3 regions of the Paenibacillus sp. OK076 genome follow, and region 1 is predicted to be linked to each of the others. Evidence: predicted binding sites of a transcription regulator. Region 1 holds the regulator's gene; each other region holds the start of a gene.
The links. The regulator NrdR, encoded in region 1, represses ribonucleotide reductase genes. The targets are predictions, from matches to a motif close to AACACNATATATNGTGTT.
Positions count from the first base shown of each region.

Region 2: the regulator NrdR is predicted to act here: its motif matches at 1,913-1,930, upstream of BMY78_RS21335 (anaerobic ribonucleoside triphosphate reductase).
Region 3: the regulator NrdR is predicted to act here: its motif matches at 2,681-2,698, upstream of nrdI (class Ib ribonucleoside-diphosphate reductase assembly flavoprotein NrdI).

Region 1 is NZ_FOCH01000001.1:1,189,388-1,196,225, reverse strand. Features, by position in the region: gene BMY78_RS05520 (IPT/TIG domain-containing protein) at 1-1,955, opposite strand, end outside; tRNA gene BMY78_RS05515 (tRNA-Ala) at 2,197-2,272, opposite strand; gene nrdR (transcriptional regulator NrdR) at 2,454-2,921, opposite strand; gene BMY78_RS05505 (alpha/beta-type small acid-soluble spore protein) at 3,036-3,257, shown strand; gene BMY78_RS05500 (lytic transglycosylase domain-containing protein) at 3,365-3,928, opposite strand; gene coaE (dephospho-CoA kinase) at 3,925-4,521, opposite strand; gene BMY78_RS05490 (manganese efflux pump) at 4,532-5,305, opposite strand; gene mutM (DNA-formamidopyrimidine glycosylase) at 5,460-6,290, opposite strand; gene polA (DNA polymerase I) at 6,407-6,838, opposite strand, start outside.
Region 2 is NZ_FOCH01000002.1:561,008-567,845, reverse strand. Features, by position in the region: gene BMY78_RS21340 (histidine kinase dimerization/phospho-acceptor domain-containing protein) at 1-1,614, opposite strand, end outside; gene BMY78_RS21335 (anaerobic ribonucleoside triphosphate reductase) at 1,988-3,949, shown strand; gene nrdG (anaerobic ribonucleoside-triphosphate reductase activating protein) at 3,946-4,455, shown strand; cobalamin riboswitch at 4,710-4,908, shown strand; partial or broken gene metE (5-methyltetrahydropteroyltriglutamate--homocysteine S-methyltransferase) at 5,126-6,838, shown strand, end outside.
Region 3 is NZ_FOCH01000001.1:3,248,579-3,255,416, forward strand. Features, by position in the region: gene BMY78_RS14270 (response regulator) at 48-701, opposite strand; gene BMY78_RS14275 (sensor histidine kinase) at 698-1,543, opposite strand; gene BMY78_RS14280 (response regulator transcription factor) at 1,572-2,300, opposite strand; gene nrdI (class Ib ribonucleoside-diphosphate reductase assembly flavoprotein NrdI) at 2,740-3,099, shown strand; gene nrdE (class 1b ribonucleoside-diphosphate reductase subunit alpha) at 3,086-5,170, shown strand; gene nrdF (class 1b ribonucleoside-diphosphate reductase subunit beta) at 5,214-6,176, shown strand; gene BMY78_RS14300 (hypothetical protein) at 6,264-6,838, opposite strand, start outside.

The sequences.
Region 1 (6,838 bases):
GTCGTCGACGGCGTCCCACTATTGAGCGTTGTCACCGTCGGCTGCGTAATCGTAAAGCTGCCGGCGTTCGTTCCGCCGAGCGCTGTCGCCAAGCTCGTCAAGTCGCCGGTTCCCGTTCGTGTCAAGGTGACCGTTTTCGTTTCCTGCGTCCCCGATGCATACCCTGCGGTCAGGGCATTCAGCGTCTCATCCGACAATGGGCTGATCGCGTGCGTAACAACAAACCACGTAAATTGATTCGCCGCCGATGTCGTTGATGTACCGCCCGGCGTAGTTACTGTTACGTCTACTGTTCCTGCACTACCCGCCGGGGCGATGGCTGTAATTTGTGTCGCCGAGTTCACTGTATAGGACGTCGCCGCCGTTGCACCAAACTTCACCGCCGTTGCATCGGTCAGATTCGTACCGCTCAACGTGACAGTCGTGCCTCCGGTCGTCGGACCCGATACCGGCGACATGCTCGTAATCGTTGGCGCGGCATGGTATGTATATTGATTCGCCGCCGATGTCGTTGATGTACCGCCCGGTGTCGTTACCGTTACGTCTACCGTTCCTGCACTACCCGCCGGGGCGATGGCTGTGATTTGTGTCGCCGAGTTCACTGTATAGGACGTCGCCGCCGTTGCACCAAACTTCACCGCCGTTGCATCGGTCAGATTCGTACCGCTCAACGTGACAGTCGTGCCTCCGGTCGTCGGACCCGATACCGGCGACATGCTCGTAATCGTTGGCGCGGCATGGTATGTATATTGATTCGCCGCCGATGTCGTTGATGTACCGCCCGGTGTCGTTACCGTTACGTCTACCGTTCCTGCACTACCCGCCGGGGCGATGGCTGTGATTTGTGTCGCCGAGTTCACTGTATAGGACGTCGCCTCCGTTGCACCAAACATCACTTCCGTTGCATCGGTCAGATTCGTACCGGTCAACGTAACGGCCGTGCCTCCGGTCGTCGGACCCGATGTGGGCGATACGCTCGTAATCGTCGGTTCGGCATGGTATGTATATTGGTCCGCCGCCGATGTCGTTGATGTACCGCCCGGTGTCGTTACCGTTACGTCTACCGTTCCTGCACTACCCGCTGGGGCGATGGCTGTAATTTGTGTCGCCGAGTTTACTGTATAGGACGTCGCCTCCGTTGCACCGAACTTCACCGCCGTTGCATCGGTCAGGTTCGTACCGGTCAACGTGACAGTCGTGCCTCCGGATGTGGAACCCAATGTCGGCGATACGCTTGTGATCGTTGGGGAAATTGCATCTACTAGCACGCCCGCCGTACTACCCACGCTATTAAGCGTTAATACTGCATCGTTACCTGCTTCATCCCTAATTGATCCGCCATTCAGTGACAAGGCTCCTATGGTAATCCCGTTAGTATCAGATTGTCCGGTTTGGATGGTATATCTAAATTGCAACGCGTTTGTCCCCGAACCGCTTACATAGTTAGCATACACAGTCGTTGTTCCTACAATTAACGGGATCGTTGGAATGCCGGTTACGACAACAATCTCGTTCATGTTCACTGTAAAACTCAAGTCTTCTCCTGCACCATAAGTGCCATTGGCAGGAACAGATACACTTGTAACGATAGGCATAACTGTGTCGACATAGTAATGGTTAGATACGGTGGTTCCGCTCCCCACATTGCCTCCAGCAATTATACCTGAATGATTGAGCGAAATATTGAAGGGGCCGCTGTGATTGCTTAGAGGCGGCGTGAGTGTTGCGCTATAAGTGATATTGTCAGAAGTTGTTAATCCACTAAGAATGCCGCTACCTGTTTCCAAATCAGCAAGATCAAATCCAGTCACCGCTTCTGAAAATGTAATCGTTACCATTGACGTTTCTCCGGAAGTCAGAAGTTCGTCAGCTACAACAATGGTGGCTGTTGGAGTGGCAGCAAACGCCTTGTCAAATAAGTACAATGGCAGCAAACTTAAAATAATTACACCCATAAATAACTTTCTTATTATTCTTGTTTTATACATATCCTGTTACCCACTCTCTCTAAGTTAGGATTCACCGCGAATTTCAAGAAAATGCTTGTCCAGTCATGTGCTATTATATAACATTGTGAGTCCTCGTTCAGTAAATTATTGAATAGTATTGCATACGGCACTTTCTTCGTCCTATCAGCGAATGTCCATACAAAAACAAAAAAACGCAGTTCCGAAGAACTGCGCGCATTTACTATTTTGGTGGAGCCTAGGGGGATCGAACCCCTGACCTCATCGCTGCCAGCGATGCGCTCTCCCAGCTGAGCTAAGGCCCCAGAATTATGAGTGAAACAAGTTGTCCAACTCTGCAATGCTCCGCAGGCGACTCCTATATCATATAAAATACAGCTTTTGCTGTCAACCATTTTTTTACCAACCAAAATGATTGGAGAAGAACAACCTTTTACCTGGAACACATGACCGTAACCCAGAATGCTCTTCTCCTTTTCCGCTCCATTACTCCTCGATGTCTTCTTTGGACAAAAGAGATTTCAGTTCTTTCATGAACATATTGATGTCTTTGAATTGACGGTACACTGAAGCGAAGCGAACATAGGCTACTTCATCCACTGGAAACAGCTGTTCCATCAGCAGTTCACCAATCTGACGGCTCTCGACTTCAGCATCGGCTGTATTCCGCAGAGCTTTTTCTGTCTCGGATACCATCATCTCCAGCGTTTCTACCGACACCGGCCGTTTTTCGCAAGCTCGAATCAGACCACGGAGAATCTTGTCTCTGCTGAACTCTTCCCGGCTGCCATCTTTCTTAATAACGATCAACGGTGTTTCTTCAATCATCTCAAAGGTTGTAAATCTTCGGGCACACTGCTCACACTCACGGCGACGACGAATCGATTTCGCTTCGTTGGCCGGACGTGAATCAAGCACTTTGGTACCCATATAACCGCAATAAGGACACTTCAAATCAGATCACTTCCCACGTTTGACTTTTTACCACAAATTCCCTTAAGCATTTAGTTATGAAAATCGTATTGCCGACACATAATACTTTTACCAACCGCGAGGAGGTGAACAGCAATGGCACAAAGCAATGGTAACTCCAACAACCTGGTGGTAACTAAAGCTTCCGCAGCTCTCGAGCAAATGAAATATGAAGTTGCTCAAGAACTCGGAATCAGCATCCCACAAGACGGATACCAAGGTAACATGACTTCTTACGAGAACGGTTCGATCGGTGGATACATCACGAAGCGTCTGGTAACAATTGCAGAACAGCAATTGGCAGGTCAATACCAATAATATCTGCATCGTAATACGGTACACAGAGGAGCATGGAGCGGCCGGTGAATAACCGGTCTGCTCGGTGCTTCTACTTATTTTAGACCACGAATCCAGAGCGTCTTAACTTAGAACGTATTATAGATCTTTACATATTGATTATAATAATAAATGACGCGTTGTACATAGTGCCGGGTTTCACCAAACGGAATATCTTTGACCGTCTCGAAAGAGCCGTCCCATACGCCATCCCTTAGCCATGAGTTCACTTTACCTGGACCTGCATTGTAAGCAGCAATCATAGCCGCTTCATTCCCGTCAAATTGATCGGACAGATTACGTAGATACCAGGTACCCAACTGGATATTTCTTTCAGGCTCGTGCTTCAATTCTTCCAGTGAGGTGCCCGGAATTTTCGCTTGCTCCATAATCCAGTTTGCGGTGTCTGGCATCAGCTGCATTAACCCGATGGCACCTCTTTTGGATTCCTTGCTTGTCTTAAAATTGGTCTCCACCTTGATGATGGAAGCTATGAGAAACGGATCAACCTCATAACTCTGAGACTGGGCCCTAATCTCTTCCTTATAATGAATCGGATAGAACCATGACATCCAATTGGTATTTAGGAACAGCACCAATACAAAAGACACAAACATCAACAACAATATTCGTTTCTTACGCAGCAATCTCATAATAAGCCCTTACGATGCAAAAATGAAATGATTTGCTGCTCCGTCTCTGACCACAAGCCGCTGTTATCAATAATCACGTCAGCTCGCTGCTTCTTCTCTTCAATATCCATCTGCACGTCTATCCGGCCATCTGCCTGGTCTGCCGTCATTCCATCCCGGCTCATCAGTCGTTCCCGTTGCACAGACCTCGGGACATAGACAACCATCACTTCTTCGAAGCCATCCTCCAGCCCTGACTCGTACAACAATGGAATATCCGATACGACCAGCTTGTCCGGATGTTCAAGCTCATACAGAGCAGCTCGCTCACGCATTTCCTTGCGGATCGCAGGATGTGTAATAGCCTCCAGTGCCTTACGTTCCTCTGGATTCTGAAACACAATACTGCCCAGCTTTTTCCGATCCAGTGTTCCGTCCTCATTCAATATGGCTTGTCCGAACCGCTGAACAGCCGCAGCCAAAACGGGATGCCCGGGCAGCATTACTTCCCGGGCAATAACATCTGCATCAATGAGCAACGCTCCCTTACTGGCGAGAAAGGCGGACACACTGCTTTTGCCTGTCGCGATCCCGCCGGTTAAGCCAATATTCATTTATTTCACCTCACAACAACTTCATTATTCCCATAAACATTAATAAAAGCGCAGGTAATACAGATAATCTTCGCATCCAACGCAGAGCAGCAAAGCGTAATCCAACCTTCATACCTAGTGACAGAAAAGCCCCGCTAAACAATGCAATAACTAATGCTGTCCACAAAGTCGGGAATCCCAATAATGCTGCCCCTAATCCTGCACCAAAAGCATCCAGAGAAAGAGCTATACCAAGCCACATCGCTTCTTGGACGGATATACTGCCCGAGTTATCCATATCCGCCTTCGAGGGGCTACGCAGGATTTGAATAACCACACCGAGCTTCCGCAGTTCAAGTGTAAAGACCATTCGTTCCAGCGATCCTCCAGGAGCAGATGGCTCAAGCTCCAGCGCGAGCACCTGATTTCTGCCCTTCGACTGAACTTCTTGTGAGGCTTGCGTACTACTGCGGATTGTTCCTGCTCCTGTTCCCTCACCCACTCCATTGTCCGTTTCCAGCTGTTCCTTGCCCCGTTTTCGAATAAGTTGCAGCAACGACCATGCGCCAATACCGATCAAAATAACCGCTCCGACAATCGAAGCCACGTCCGGAGATACGACATGTGACAGAAGCACACCTACTTGCATGGATAATGCAATAACCAGACCCGAACAGATGGAAATGACGACAATGGATAACAGCGGAATTTTAGTTCTCCGCAGCCCATATGTAATCCCGACTCCAAAACCATCTAAACTAAGCGCCAAAGCAAGCGCCAGTAATGAAATAAAATGATGCAGCACCCCGGATTCCTCCCCTGTGCGGAACTCGCTCCAACTGGCGACTGCCAGTATGGGTATACGCCCGCTTATTTCTGCCATATCAGTATATGGAGGGAGGAATCCAAGGGTGCTACAATTTGACGATTTCGTTCATGCTGCCAGAGCCATCACCGATTTAGAGCAGCGGTTGACACTTCGGACAGTAATGCGTGCCTCTACCGCCCACTACAATCTTCTCGATTAATGTGCCACAAGTCGCACAGGGTTCAGCTTTGCGTCCATATATTTTCAATTGATGCTGGAACATGCCCATCTCACCCTGTCCATTGACATAGGACTTAATGGACGAACCACCTGCATCCACCGCATCCTGCAGCGTAATCACGATCGCTTCATGTAGCACGGTTAACTGGGTTTCGGTCAATGTCTTGGCAATGGTCTCTGGATGAATGCCAGCGCGGAACAAGGCCTCGTCCACATAAATATTCCCGATGCCGACCACATATGCCTGATTTAACAACACGGCTTTAATTTTGGTTGTCCGTTTGCCAACAGCCTCACGGAATGCAGCTACGGTAAACACTGGATCAAGTGGTTCCAGCCCCAGCTTTAACAAAGGTTTGGATACCAGTTCCTCACCTGCATTAAAGAGATGCATTGTACCGAATTGACGGACATCCTTGTAACGTAATTCTGTACCATCGGTAAAGTGAAAAATGACATGGGTATGCTTCTCCACTTCCTCATGTTGTTGGTACACCCCGTATCTTCCTTCCATCCGCAGATGGGAGACAAGCACCAGCCCGTCCAGCAAAATACGCAAAAACTTGCCCCTGCGCTCTACACCAATCACGGTATGTCCCTTAAGTTCCATTGCAAATGCATCTATGTCGTCCGGCCGCTGAATGATCCGCGGCAAGCTAACGGTAACTGAGTCAATGGTCTTGCCAACAATAAGTTGATTCAATGTTCTTCTGACTGTTTCGACTTCCGGTAATTCCGGCATGATGTTCTCACCTCCCCTATATTATAACGGAAGATGGCGCTCAGCGGGACCCCTTCTTATGTCGAAAACAGTTGAAAAATATTTTGTAAAATAACGGAAAACCCGCTTGGGATCTACTATTTAGCCTCGTACCAGTTTTCTCCGTAGCTGACTTCCGCTTTCAGTGGCACTGACAGCTCCAATGCTTTTTCCATCACCGAAGGAACCAGCTCTTTCATCAGTTCCAGCTCATCCGCAGGCACTTCGAATACAAGTTCATCGTGCACCTGTAGCAGCATGCGGCTCTTCAGCTTGCGTTCACGCAGCGCTTCATCCATTTGTACCATGGCAAGCTTGATGATATCTGCCGCAGTTCCCTGGATCGGTGTATTCATCGCTGTCCGTTCCGCAAAGGAACGCAGGTTAAAGTTGCTGGCATTGATTTCTGGCAGATAACGACGACGTTCCAGCAGCGTTTTGACATAACCATCCTGACGGGCTTCCTTCACAATATCATCCATATATCGGCGCACACCCTGGAACACTTCAAAATATTGATCGATAAACTG
Region 2 (6,838 bases), on a different contig from region 1:
ATTTAACAAATCAGCCTGCTTCACCGGCTTGGTCAGGACCGCATCGAAGACTTCCGCTTCATGCGAATCGATATGCATGCCATACGGAATCAGAACAATAACTGGTGAATCTGTAACCAGGCGTTTCAGCTTGTGTACAAAATCCACAGCGCCGCCCTCCAGCAGTCCCATATCCACAACAGCCACGTCCGGTTTAAAGCCCCCCTGAATCCAGTCGTACGCCTCGGTTGTAACCGAGGTCATGTGCACATCCATCTCCCATCTGCGCATCAGGGATGAGGCCCCTTGCAGAATGTCAGGATCCTTGGCAAGCAGCACCTTTTTGCCCTTCAGTCGATGCTGAATATTGGCAAGCTGAGGCAGTTCCCAATGTCTGCGGAGCGGCAGTCTAATTTCGAATTCTGTCTCCTTGTCGCCCATACCATGTACCTGAATACGCCCATTCATAAGGATGGCAAGATTCTGGCTGACCGCCAAACCGAGATTGGTCCCTACCAGCTTCTGTGTACTTATATTTCCGTCCAAACTGTTAAATGATCTAAGCTTTTTGTCCGAAGACAACATGCGGCCAGTGTACTTCACATGGAGTAGAAGCGTACCCGCCTCTTCTGTATCTCCACCAGCTACGGTTGCCGTAACCAATACGGAGCCTGTCCGTGTTGAATCTAGGGCATACTGCATGACATGGGCCAATAGTTGTCCGATCTTTATTTCATCCCCGACGAAAACCTGAGATACGTTCAGATCAAGGTTCAAACCCAGCTCAATGTTCTTGCTCAGCGCCAGTCCCGCGTAGAGATAAACGGTATTTTCAATCGTGGCGACCAGATCGAATGGATCATCATGCACAACCGTTTGGCCTGCGTCATTGACGTTAAAACTCATCATGTTATTGAGCAGGGAGAGCAGAATGTTCCCGCTGGTTTCGATCATATTCACATATTCTATCTGCTCGTCCGACATATCCGGTGTACGCATCAGATCCGTTAATCCCAGAATGCCGTTCAGCGGGTTACGAATTTCGTGGCTCATCAGCGACAGCATCTGTGTCTTGGTCAACGCCTCAGACTCCGCACGTTCCTTCTCTGCCTGCAATTGCTCTTGCAGTTGCTCCGAATGACTCAGCTTCTGTTCCTGAACTTGCAGCGTATCTTCCAGATCCACGACATACCCGAGAAAAACGGCCATGGCTTGCAGTGTTTTCATATCCGTTTCACTAATCACATAATCGGGATCATCCATGAGGCAGATCGTGCCGAACGTTTCCCCTGACCTCCGCATAATAGGAATCCCCACAAAGTAACGATTGCCCAGTCCGCTTGTTACGTCCATGGTTTTCGTAAGAGGATGTTCACATGTATCCGTAATGATCAGACTGCTGCCCTTATCTCTTAAGACCAGGCTGCAGTATGACGCTTCAAATGGAAGTTTACTACCTTTGGCGACCAACTCTTCCTCGCGGTTAAAAGCTTCCATAATAACATTGGTCACTCCATCGTTCGTGGCAACAAAAATGGTGTTCACTTTTAAGATGCCGCTTAATACGTCTACAATATGGGACGCGGCTTCCTGTATATTTTCATAGAAGCCCCTTGTAACACCTACCGTTCCCATGATTCACCCCTCTTGTCTTAGCTGCATTTTCAATTCATAGTGCACTGTATGATTCAATCCATTAACGAGGGTTCAAAAGTTGCGAAAAAGTGGTCACAACCTATACATATATAAAGTTTTCTATCTACTTCTAAGCATCGTCAACTGTAATTACACGGTAAATAGAAATTATACGCTTACCCTCCAGCTTTGAAAACCTCTATCATTCTGAGCGATGAATCATGACGAACGATCAGCCACTCACATGTGATCATTATCACACCAAAATAACAATATATAGTTTATAAATGAATAAAGAAACTCTACATGTAGTGTTCAATGAATGGACATTATCCCATACATTTCAATTTTATTATTTTTAGGAGGAACTGAGATGAACATGCTTGAGTATGCCTCTCCACCGGCATCCGACCTGCTATCTGACCTGGGAAGACGAATTATAGGTGCTGAAGACGCCGATACGCTGAGGGAGAATGCCAATCTGAACGGAGACTCGTTCAGCGGCAAGATGAGCAGGCTCGGTTCGGAGACCGCCAAGTGGCATGCTCTGCGTCATGTACTGCCTAAAGAGCTCGCTCAGGCTGTGGAGAACGGCGATCTGTATGTACACGATCTGGATCAGTATGCCCTCGGAACAACCAACTGTATCTTTATCCCATTTGACCGGCTGCTGGCCTCCGGATTCAACACCGGCAACGGTTCGGTTCGTACACCTCAGACGATCATGTCTGCCATGGCACTGGTCGCCATTATTTTTCAATCCCAGCAGAACAGCCAGTATGGCGGTGTATCCGCCAATAAAATCGATTGGGATCTCGCACCTTATGTGAAGCGTTCGTTCCGTAAGCATTACCGGAAGGGACAACGGCTGTTTGGAGAGAATGAACGAATTGAGGATGAGCAGCTGCATCTGGATAGTGATGAAGCGAAGAAGAAGTGTGCACGAGCCTTTGCCTATGCCTGTGAAGAAACGGAACTGGAGACCGGGCAAGCTGCGGAGTCCCTGATCCATAACCTGAACACCATGAGCAGTCGTGCTGGCGGACAGATTCCGTTCACTTCGCTGAACTACGGGCTCTGTACTTCAGCCGAAGGTCGACTCGTATCCCGGTCGTTGCTGGAAGCGACCATTCGTGGACTTGGTAAGGGGGAAACACCCGTGTTCCCTCAGCATATTTTCCAATGCAAGCAAGGAATTAACCAATCGGAGGCAGATCCGAATTACGATCTGTTCCGGCTTGCTGTGACCTGCTCCTCACGGCGCATGTATCCGAACTTTGTCAATGTGGATGCTTCCTTCAACCTGCCCTATTATCAACCGGAAGATCCCGATACGATCATTGCGACGATGGGATGCCGGACACGCACACTGGCTGATCGCTTCGGACGCAATCGTCAGAGCGGCAAAGGCAATCTGTCCTTTAACACTATCAATCTGGTCAAGCTCGGCATTCGATATGGAATCTGCCAGGGCGCAAGAGCCATCGCTGACCGGGCTGGATTCTATACGGCGCTGGAATCCGTCATGCACAATGCTACGGATGGACTGCTGCACAGGTATCGAATTCAGAGGAACCAGCCTGCCAAAGCATCGGACTTCATGATGCGGGAAGGGGTATGGGAAGGCGGTGAACAATTGGCTCCGAATGAACCGGTGGCCGATCTGTTGAAGCATGGTACGTTATCCCTTGGTTTTATCGGGCTTGCGGAATGTATGACCGCTCTATATGGCCGTCACCATGGACAAGACCTGCATGTACATCGAGAAGCCTTGAATATCATTCGTACGATGCGAGAGTTCTGTGACCGGATGAGTGAGCAGCATAACCTGAATATCACCTTGTTCGCTACGCCCGCTGAGGGTCTATCCGGCAAATTCACCAAGATCGATCGTGAGCGATATGGCGTCATCGCGGGGGTGAACGACCGGGAATACTACACCAATTCATTTCACATTCCGGTCTATCATACGCTTCCTGCCTATCGCAAGATTGAGCTGGAAGCTCCCTTCCACTCACTATGTAATGCCGGAGCGATCTCATATGTCGAACTCGACGGGAATGTAAGGGCCAATACCTCAGCTTTCCAACGAATCGTGCAATTCGCGCTGGCCCAGGACATCGGGTATTTCTCCATTAATCATCCGATTGACCGCTGTCCGTCCTGTGGCTATGAGGGCGTTATTGGAGATGTATGTCCCGGATGTGAGGCTCATGAAAACCATGTACATTTCCAGCGGCTGCGCCGGGTGACGGGATATCTGACCGGTGACTATAAAGTGCGCTTCAATGCGGCGAAGCAAGCCGAAGTGAGAGACCGGGTGAAGCATCAATGAATCTGTATGGTTACATCCCGGAATCGGTGAATGAGGGGCCTGGCCTGCGTGCCGTGTTGTTCATCAGCGGATGCCGCCATGCCTGTCCGGGCTGTTTCAGCCCCGGCTCATGGAGCTTCCGTGCAGGGGAACCATTTACGGAGAAGCAGCAGCAGCAGATTTTGCATGAAGTGTCTTCGCATCCCTTGCTGGAAGGGGTTACGTTATGCGGAGGTGATCCTTTTTTCTCTGCCGCAGCATGTGCCTCCTGGGTTCGGCAGCTTCGGGCTGCTCGGCCTGATCTGACCGTATGGGCCTACACGGGGTTTGTGTATGAGGAGCTGATAACAGACCCGTCACGGATGGAGTTATCCCGGCTATGCGACGTCATTATCGATGGACCTTATATCGCAGCTGAGCGTGATGTGTCACTTCCTTTTCGCGGCAGTCGTAATCAGCGCATCATCGATGTGGGGGCAACAACGGCTCGCCAGACAATCGTTACCATGCAGTTAGATGCATGGTAACGATTTTTTTATTGGGTGGAGTCAGCACTGCATATGCTGGATTTGATTCATTTTAATGAGCACATTCTGCCAATAAACCAAGGTTTCACAGGGCTCTATTTTTATTTCCAATCGGATTAATGATATATGTTGCAAGCCCTTAGGTTATCGTCTATGATTGGTAGCATAAGAGCAAGTATACGACGATTGCAGCATGATACAATCTATCATCTATGCTTGGTCACCAATTTCATAGCCGGAGATGTGTACGCACATTTCTGCACACGGAAACAGGTGCCGACCGCGCTGCATGCGTGGTCAGGCTTAAAAGGGAAGCACGGTGCAAATCCGTCGCGGTCCCGCCACTGTATACGGGGAGTCTATGCATATAATCCACTGGGGTAAACACCGGGAAGGAATGCATATGGCCATGATCCGCAAGCCAGGAGACCTGCCTGTTTCGACAGCATCGCATGACCTACGGAAGATAGGGAGGTGTTAGAGCAGCCGCTACAACGACTTATAGCAGGTGTTCTTTCCCATTCTATCTTTGTGCACAGTCGTCATTCATGATGCCTGTTTCTCGGGGGTATGGAATCGGAAGGAATGCCTTTTTTTGATGCTTTCAAATGAAACACAACACAATAGCTTCAACCGGATGATCATCATTATTAATGAGGAGGAATTTTACATGTCGCAATCACAGCAACAACAGCCACAAGTACGGACAGGCAACCTCGGTTACCCCCGCATCGGTGCGGGACGCGAATGGAAAAAAGCACTGGAGTCCTTCTGGGCTGGCCGAATCGATGAATCCACGCTTCATCAGGAGCTGACCTCGCTTCGGTTGCAGGATCTGAAGAAACAGCAGGCACAGCAGCTCGATCTGATTCCTGTGGGCGACTTCTCCTATTATGATCATATGCTTGACGTATCCGCGATGTTTGGCGTCGTTCCTGAGCGCTTTAACCATGCAGGCGGACCGGTATCCGTATCTACCTACTACGCCATGGCCCGGGGTAATGATGAGGCAACCGCCTGTGAGATGACCAAGTGGCTGAACACCAACTATCACTACATCGTACCTGAGATTCATAATGATACTGCATTTGCATTGCTTGAAAATAAACCCCTTGCCGCCTATCGCGAAGCGAAGCAGGAGCTTGGGCTGGAAGGTAAACCGGTTGTGGTCGGTCCGTACTCGTATGTACGGTTCGCCAAAGGCTATGACGCGGAACGCTTTGCAGAGATCGTCACACATCTCGTTCCAGTATACGCCCAGCTTCTGTCTGAGCTTCAGGCAGAAGGCGTACAGTGGGTACAGATCGACGAGCCTGCTCTGACGCTGACTGTCTCTTCCGAAGATGAAGCCTTGCTGCAGCAGGTGTATGCTGCCTTGGCACAAGCTGCACCGGAATTGAAGCTGCTGCTTCAAACGTATTTCGAATCGGTGGAAGCTTATCCGGTCGTGACAGCTCTGCCTGTTGCCGGAATCGGCCTGGACCTGGTCCACGGCTATGAAGGCAACTTCACCAGCCTGCGGGAGCATGGCTTCCCGCAGGATAAATGGTTGGGCGCCGGTGTCATCGACGGGCGCAACATCTGGCGCGCCGATCTCGCAGAGACGGCGAAGCTGCTGGAGCAGGTAGCTGAATTCGCAGCCGAAGGCAAGCTGATCATTCAGCCTTCCTGCAGCCTGTTGCATGTACCGGTTACTGCCGCTCAAGAGAGCGCGCTTGATCCGGTACTGCGCAATGCCCTGGCATTTGCCGACGAGAAGCTGGAGGAAATAGCGACGCTCGGCACGTTGTTGTCCGGCGGTGCAAAGCAGGCGGACCAAGCAGCGGCTTTGGCTGAAGCCCGCCGCCGCGCCCAGGCAAGCACCGAAGCGGTGCGCCTGCTGAGCGAGTCCGAATCACGGACACGCCTGAGTGGTGCACCTGCAGGGGTGCATGCTGATGAGCAGCTGCTCCGAAACGCGTCATTCTAGGAGCGACGCGAATTGCAGCAGCAAAAATGGTCGCTCCCGCTGCTGCCAACCACAACCATTGGCAGCTTCCCGCAAACGGCGGACGTGCGCAAAGCACGCGCACTCTTCCGTAAAGGGGAATGGAATGCGGAGCAATATGACGCCTATGTACGTGAACAGATCCAGGAATGGATTACCATTCAGGAGGAAATTGGTCTGGATGTGCTGGTACACGGTGAGTTCGAACGTACCGATATGGTTGAGTTTTTCGGTGAAAAGCTGACTGGATTCGCCTTCACCAAAAATGGCTGGGTACAATCCTACGGCTCACGCTGCGTGAAGCCACCTGTAATTTACGGAGATGTGCTGTTCAATGAACCGATGACGGTGAAAGAAACAGCCTATGCCCAGACACTGACCAGCAAACCGGTGAAA
Region 3 (6,838 bases), 2.1 Mb from region 1:
TATACATAGAAACCGAAAGAACGCTCCGATCTAGTAAAAAAAGCTTACTACAGACGATTGTGGTCTGTAATAAGCCCTTGCTCCAATGCGTAACGTGTCAGTTGAACACGATTTTGAACCTGCAGCTTTTGCAAAATGTTTTTCAAATGATTCTTGACCGTATATTCTGAAATCGTATAATTCACAGCGATTTCTTTGTTCGTCCAACCTGCAGCCACGCCATACAGAATATCCTTTTCCCTTGTCGTTAGTGGAACGTCAGGTTCTTTTTTCTCCGTGAGTGAGACATCCTTCAGGATTTGGTAAGCCACCTCGCGGCTCAATGGAGCTTCTTCTGTAACAATGGAATGAAGATATGCCAGCCACATGGACGGTTCCAGATTTTTGAGCAAGTAACCCTGAGCTCCCCGCTTCAACGCTTCCAGGAGGTGGAGTACATCATCCGAGACGGTAATCATGACAATTTTCACATAAGGAAAGGCTAATTTGATCCGCTGTGTTGCTTCGAGACCGTTCATAATGGGCATCTGAATGTCCATGAGGATTAAGTCGGGAAGCCATTGTTCTGTATAGTCAATCGCCTGTTGACCGTCCGATACGACGCCAATCACTTCGAAGCCGGGATCCATGGATAAAATTTCACATATGGCTTCTCTCGCATGAGCGTGGTCGTCTACAACAAGTACGCGAGTATGGCTCATAACATCTCACCATCCTTTGAAAATTCGACAACAGTAAGCTGCTGCTCCCTTCGGAATTGCATGTTAAAGTTCAGTTCATTCATCCGCTCTCTCATAATTTTCAGTCCATATCGATCCTTTCGTTCAAAGGGGTTCATCTCAAATCCTTTTCCATTATCTCGAATCGTGATATTCCAGCAATTCTTGTACCCGTTTCCCTGAATCCATCCTTGGGAAGCTGATGCATGCTTTTGAATATTAAAGAGGGCTTCCCGAATACAAGCGAGCAGTTCTACTTTCTCTTTGTCCGTAAATGTATCATCCGGGATGTTCCAATCCAGTTCGATTCGGACGGGGATATCTTTGACAATTCTTCGAACTTGACCAAGTAGTGTGATCGATTCGTTCATAGTGAAGGTGTTGTCAACGTTAGGATCATAACGTAAATCGGCAATGGCCTGGCGTACATAACGATTGACTTCATGAACTGTTTTTTTAATCGAATACACATCGTCCAGCTGTTGATCCTGCTTGGCTTGTTCCTCCAAACGCCCTACTTTCACCGATAATAAAAAAAGGGATTGGGCGATTCCATCATGAAGTTCCTTGGCCATCTTTTCCCGAGATTCAAATGCGGCTTTGGCTTCACGCTCATGCTCCAGCTCTTTTTGAATTCGTTCCAGGATAAGAAACAACCGAGTTAACAACGTTATACTCACTACATACACAATGACAGGTGTTAGCCAGTTGCCCAAATCCATTGATATATAAGGGAGTAGAAACCGATGTCGTACATATTCCCAGAGAGCAACGGTTAAGGTGGGAATCAGCAAGATCATCCACTTGATTTGTTTATAAGACATGTTCCCCTCCTGAACTTCAAGATAAGCATCAGTGAGGCAGACGAAGAATATAACCGAACCCCCACAGGGTTTGAATCAGATCTTCCCGATTCGGCACATGTTCGGAGAGTTTGTCCCGCAACCGTTTTACATGGGTATCTACGGTTCGATAATCCAGATCTTCCTCATGCTCCACTTTCCAAACAATTCTCAGCAAATCCTGCCTGGAGAATGCGATTTCCGCGTGTGTCGCCAGATGATAAAGCAAATCAAATTCTTTGGGAGTCATATGAATCTCCTCGTCTTCTACTGTGACTCTTCGGGAAGTAGGATTGATTAAAATAGAGGAGATCAACACCTCGCTTGCTGAATGGTCTTTTGACGCAGGTTTGATTAATCCGTTATAACGAGCCATCATGGTTTTGATGCGAAGCACAACTTCCCTCGGACTGAACGGTTTCATAACAAAGTCATCCGCCCCGGCTTTGAAAGCTTCAAGCCGATTTCCCTCTTCTGACTTGGCTGTCAGAAACATGACGGGTATGCTTAAGTTGGTCCGTAGATATTGGCATATTTCAATCCCCTTAATGTCGGGGAGAATCCAATCCAGAATGATCATGGCATACGAGTCATGATGAAGCTTGCTTAAGGCTTGCCAGCCCAGCGAAGCCTCCTCAACGATAAATTGTTCTTTCTCCAAATACTTTCGAAGAAGTCCACGGACCCGTTTATCATCATCTACAATCAATATTCTATTTTGCTGCAGGATCCCGCTCATGTCTTACCTCCAAATCTTTGCGATATTAGATCATTTTCTTAGTTTCTCTTCATAAAGCCTCAAGCCAGTGAGTGAACTTGATGTAATCAGCATACCTTCAACGTACTCAAAAGGCATGACTCCATAGAGCCATGCCTTTTGATAATCTATCTCTGAATTGTAGACAATGTATGAACGATGAAGTTCAGGTTGATTTCTTTCCGCTGACGGCTGTCAATCATAATTCTCTCATGCACCAAATATCGTGCATTCGAATATGGATATCTACTAAGCCACAAATTTTTTAAGCCTAGTAATAGAGCCCATTCATGAGGTTTTTTCACAAAGTCGATACCGATATGCAATTGACAAAGCTATATATTGATATAAAATTAAAAATATAATCTATATATAGTGTTTGTTTCTGATCACCGTTCATTTGTCAAGGAGGATAATGATCGTGCTAATTGTGTATGATTCTATAACCGGGAATGTTAAGAGGTTTATTTCCAAGCTTCAACTGCCAGCAGTACAGATTCAAAATCAAATGAAGATTGATGAACCGTACGTACTTGTGACATATACAACAGGTTTTGGACAGATACCTGATAAGGTGTCTTCTTTTTTACAAAAAAACTCTGAATACCTGATTGGCGTGGCCGCCAGCGGTAACCGTAACTGGGGTGAGCGTTTTGCCAAAAGTGCAGATTTGATCTCTGCATCTTATAACGTCCCGGTTATTAGTAAATTTGAATTATCGGGTTCCAAGAAAGACGTGGAGTATTTTAAACAGGAGGTGAGCCGCATTGCGTCATATTGAATTAAATAACATGCTGCTAAAGCGCGACTCTGATGGCTTCTTCCAGTTACATAAGGATAAAGAGGCTGTAGAGGAGTTTATGAAAGAAATTAAAGATAAAAGTATGGCATTTAACAACATTGATGATCAGGTCAAATTCATGATTGATCATGATTATTACGAGGATTTCTATGCTTCCTATACAGCTGACGAAGTTAGAACCGTATTTGAAATTACGCGTGGCTATCAGTATACCTTTCCTTCCTATATGGCAGCGTCCAAATTCTATACTGATTATGCGTTGAGAACATATGACCGCAAAACATACCTTGAGCAATATGCAGATCGGATAGCCGCCGCTGCACTTCATCTGGGTCGTGGACACTTTGATACGGCTTGTTTGCTGTCCCGTTCGATGATGGAGCAGCGTCTTCAACCGGCAACCCCCACTTTCCTGAATGCGGGAAAAAGTCGGCGCGGTGAACTGGTTTCTTGCTTCCTGCTTGAAATGGATGATTCACTGAACTCCATAAACTATGTCCTAAACACGTGTATGCAGTTATCCAAAATCGGTGGTGGCATTGCTGTCAATCTGTCGAAGTTGCGTGCTCGTGGTGAAGTCATTAAAGGAGTTGAAGGTGCTGCTAAAGGCATCACGCCTGTTCTCAAGCTGATGGAAGACGGCTTCTCCTACGCCGATCAGATGGGTCAACGTAAAGGTTCTGGTGCAGCATACTATAATATTTTCGGTTGGGACGTTATGGAACTGCTGGATAGCAAAAAAATCAATGCGGATGAGAAAATCCGGCTGAAAACTCTCTCTATCGGACTTATTGTTCCTAATCGTTTCTATAAGCTGGCTCAAGATAATGAGCCTCTGTATCTCTTCGCACCTTATAGTGTTTATAAGGCGTATGGAACACATTTGGATGATATGGATCTGGACGTAATGTATGATACCTTGCTGGCTGACGACCGGGTGAAGAAGAAAAAATCGCTCAGCGCACGGGATATGCTGACCAAAATAGCGATGACTCAACTTGAATCCGGCTATCCCTACATCATTAATAAAACCAATGCCAATCAAGCACATGCCTTGAAAAACGTAGGACAAGTCAAAATGTCCAACCTCTGCACAGAGATCTTCCAGCTCCAGGAGACTTCTGAAATTACAGACTATGGTCAACCGGATATTATCCGCAAAGATATCAGCTGCAACCTGGCCTCCCTCAATATTGTTAATGTTATGGAGAGTGGCAAGATCAAGGAATCCGTGCATGAGGGCATGATTGCACTGACCTCCGTCAGCGACATGACGCATGTTGCCAATGCTCCCGGTGTGGCAAAAGCCAATTCCGAGATGCATTCCGTTGGCTTGGGAGCCATGAACCTGCACGGTTACTTAGCCAAAAACAGGATTGCTTATGAAAGCTCGGAGGCCAAGGATTTTGTACGTACCTTCTTTATGACCATGAATTATCATTCTCTGGAGAAAAGTATGGAGTTTGCAGTTCAAACGGGTCAACGGTTCTATGGATTTGAGCAGTCGGATTATGCGACTGGCGTATATTTTGATCGTTATGTGACTACGGATTACCGTCCCACCACATCGAAAGTACAAGAATTGTTTACCGGCATTGCTGTTCCGTCTCCCGAGGATTGGAACCAGCTTAAGTCTAAAGTGATGAAAAATGGTCTCTACCATGCCTATCGCATGGCTATTGCTCCAACGGCCAGCATCTCTTATATCCAAAACGCAACATCCAGTGTCATGCCGATCGTAGAACAGATTGAGACACGGACCTATGCCAATTCAACCACGTATTATCCAATGCCCTATTTGCAAAAGGATAACGTCTTCTATTACAAATCAGCGTATCAAATGGATCAATTCAAGGTGATTGATTTGATTGCGGAGATTCAGCCGCATGTGGACCAAGGCATCTCAACCATTCTGCATGTAAACAGTGATGTAACCACGCGAGAGTTGGCTCGCTGCTATCTGTATGCTGCTCATAAAGGGTTGAAATCTTTGTATTACACAAGAACCAACAAGCTGACGATGGAAGAATGCATTGCTTGTTCAATATAAACAAATTTCCCTTTAGGGTATTACGATTGGAGTTTGATATACCATGCCGGCAATTCAAGCTGTGAACTGGAATCGGGCGGATGATGATTTCACCCTGATGTTCTGGAATCAGAATATTATGCAATTTTGGACCGATGACGAGATTCCTTTATCCGATGATAAAATGACCTGGGGCATGCTCAGTGATGTAGAAAAAGACGCTTATATGAAAGTTTTGGGAGGCTTAACCCTTCTGGATACGATCCAGGGCGGTGTAGGTATGCCGCAGATTATGGAGCATGTCGATGGACTGCAACGCAAAGCCGTACTTAGTTTTATGGCGATGATGGAACAAATTCATGCGAAATCATACAGCAGTATTTTCACCACATTGGCATCAACCGAAGAAATTGACAGTGTATTTAAATGGGTGGAAGAAAATCCATATCTGCAAACCAAAGCGACGGTTATACGTCAGTATTACATGAACATTGAAACTTCAAAAGATCTGTATATGGCAATGGCTGCCTCTGTTCTTTTGGAAAGTTATTTGTTTTACAGCGGATTTTTCTATCCACTCTATTTGGCCGGACAAGGCAAACTCACGTGCAGTGGTGAGATCATTGATCTGATTCTGCGGGATGAAAGTATTCACGGAGTATATGTGGGCGTGCTGGCCCAGGAAATATACGCGAGCTTTGATGAAACGCAGCGAAACGATGTGTATCAAGGTTTGGTTGATCTAGTACAGCTTCTTCATCAAAATGAGTTGAAATATACGGAGGAATTATATACCCCTGTTCATTTGACCGAAGAAGTCGAAGCATTCCTTCGTTATAACGCTAACAAAGCGATGATGAACCTCGGGTTTGAGCCATTATTTGAAGACGAGGAAGTCAACCCGATTGTATTAAATGGAATCAGTACACATACCAAACAGCATGACTTTTTCTCTAAAAAAGGCAACGGGTATATTCGTACTCTGAATGTAGAACCTCTGACGGATGATGATTTCAAATTTGAATAAGTGATAAAGAATTATAATAGGGCTAACGTATAACCTATGAATATCAATAAAGAAGGCTGTTCCTCCCAGAGGAATGGCCTTCTTTATTTACTTTTCCAGCCATGAAATCAGTCTTTGCAGCAGAACCGGCTCTTCCTTGCGGAATTGTTCCAACCGGAGTTTTATCTTCGCAAACACGGCCTTGTCTTCACGAATTTCATGACGGATGTATTGATCCCTTAGCTTCATTGCCCTCGTTGTTATATCCTGATAACCGTTCACAAGTTCTTCGTCGTAAGGGATCATCCCCTCCTCGATCAAGTAGGCAATCCGTTCACTCATCATTTTTTTGTGCTCCCAGAGCACATGAAGATGCCTCACATCGTTACGGTCACCGAGACGAGGATCGTTGCTCTCTACCGCATCATAGTACATTTGCAAATAGTCGTAGACGTTAATTCCAAAAGCCTGTTCGTCGTCAGGATTGTAATTAATACGATTCAGATGAGTCTCTCCGTTCAGGTAATCTTGCAGTTGGTCGAGCGCTACGATTCTATCGAAAGGATAAGGAGAATGCGGCTCATATTTGTAAAAATAAGTGTGATGATCCGCGGTGAGTCCCTCTCTGAGCAGATGTCTCATGGAATGGATAGCATCCAGGAACTCCGTGAACGGAATCTGTA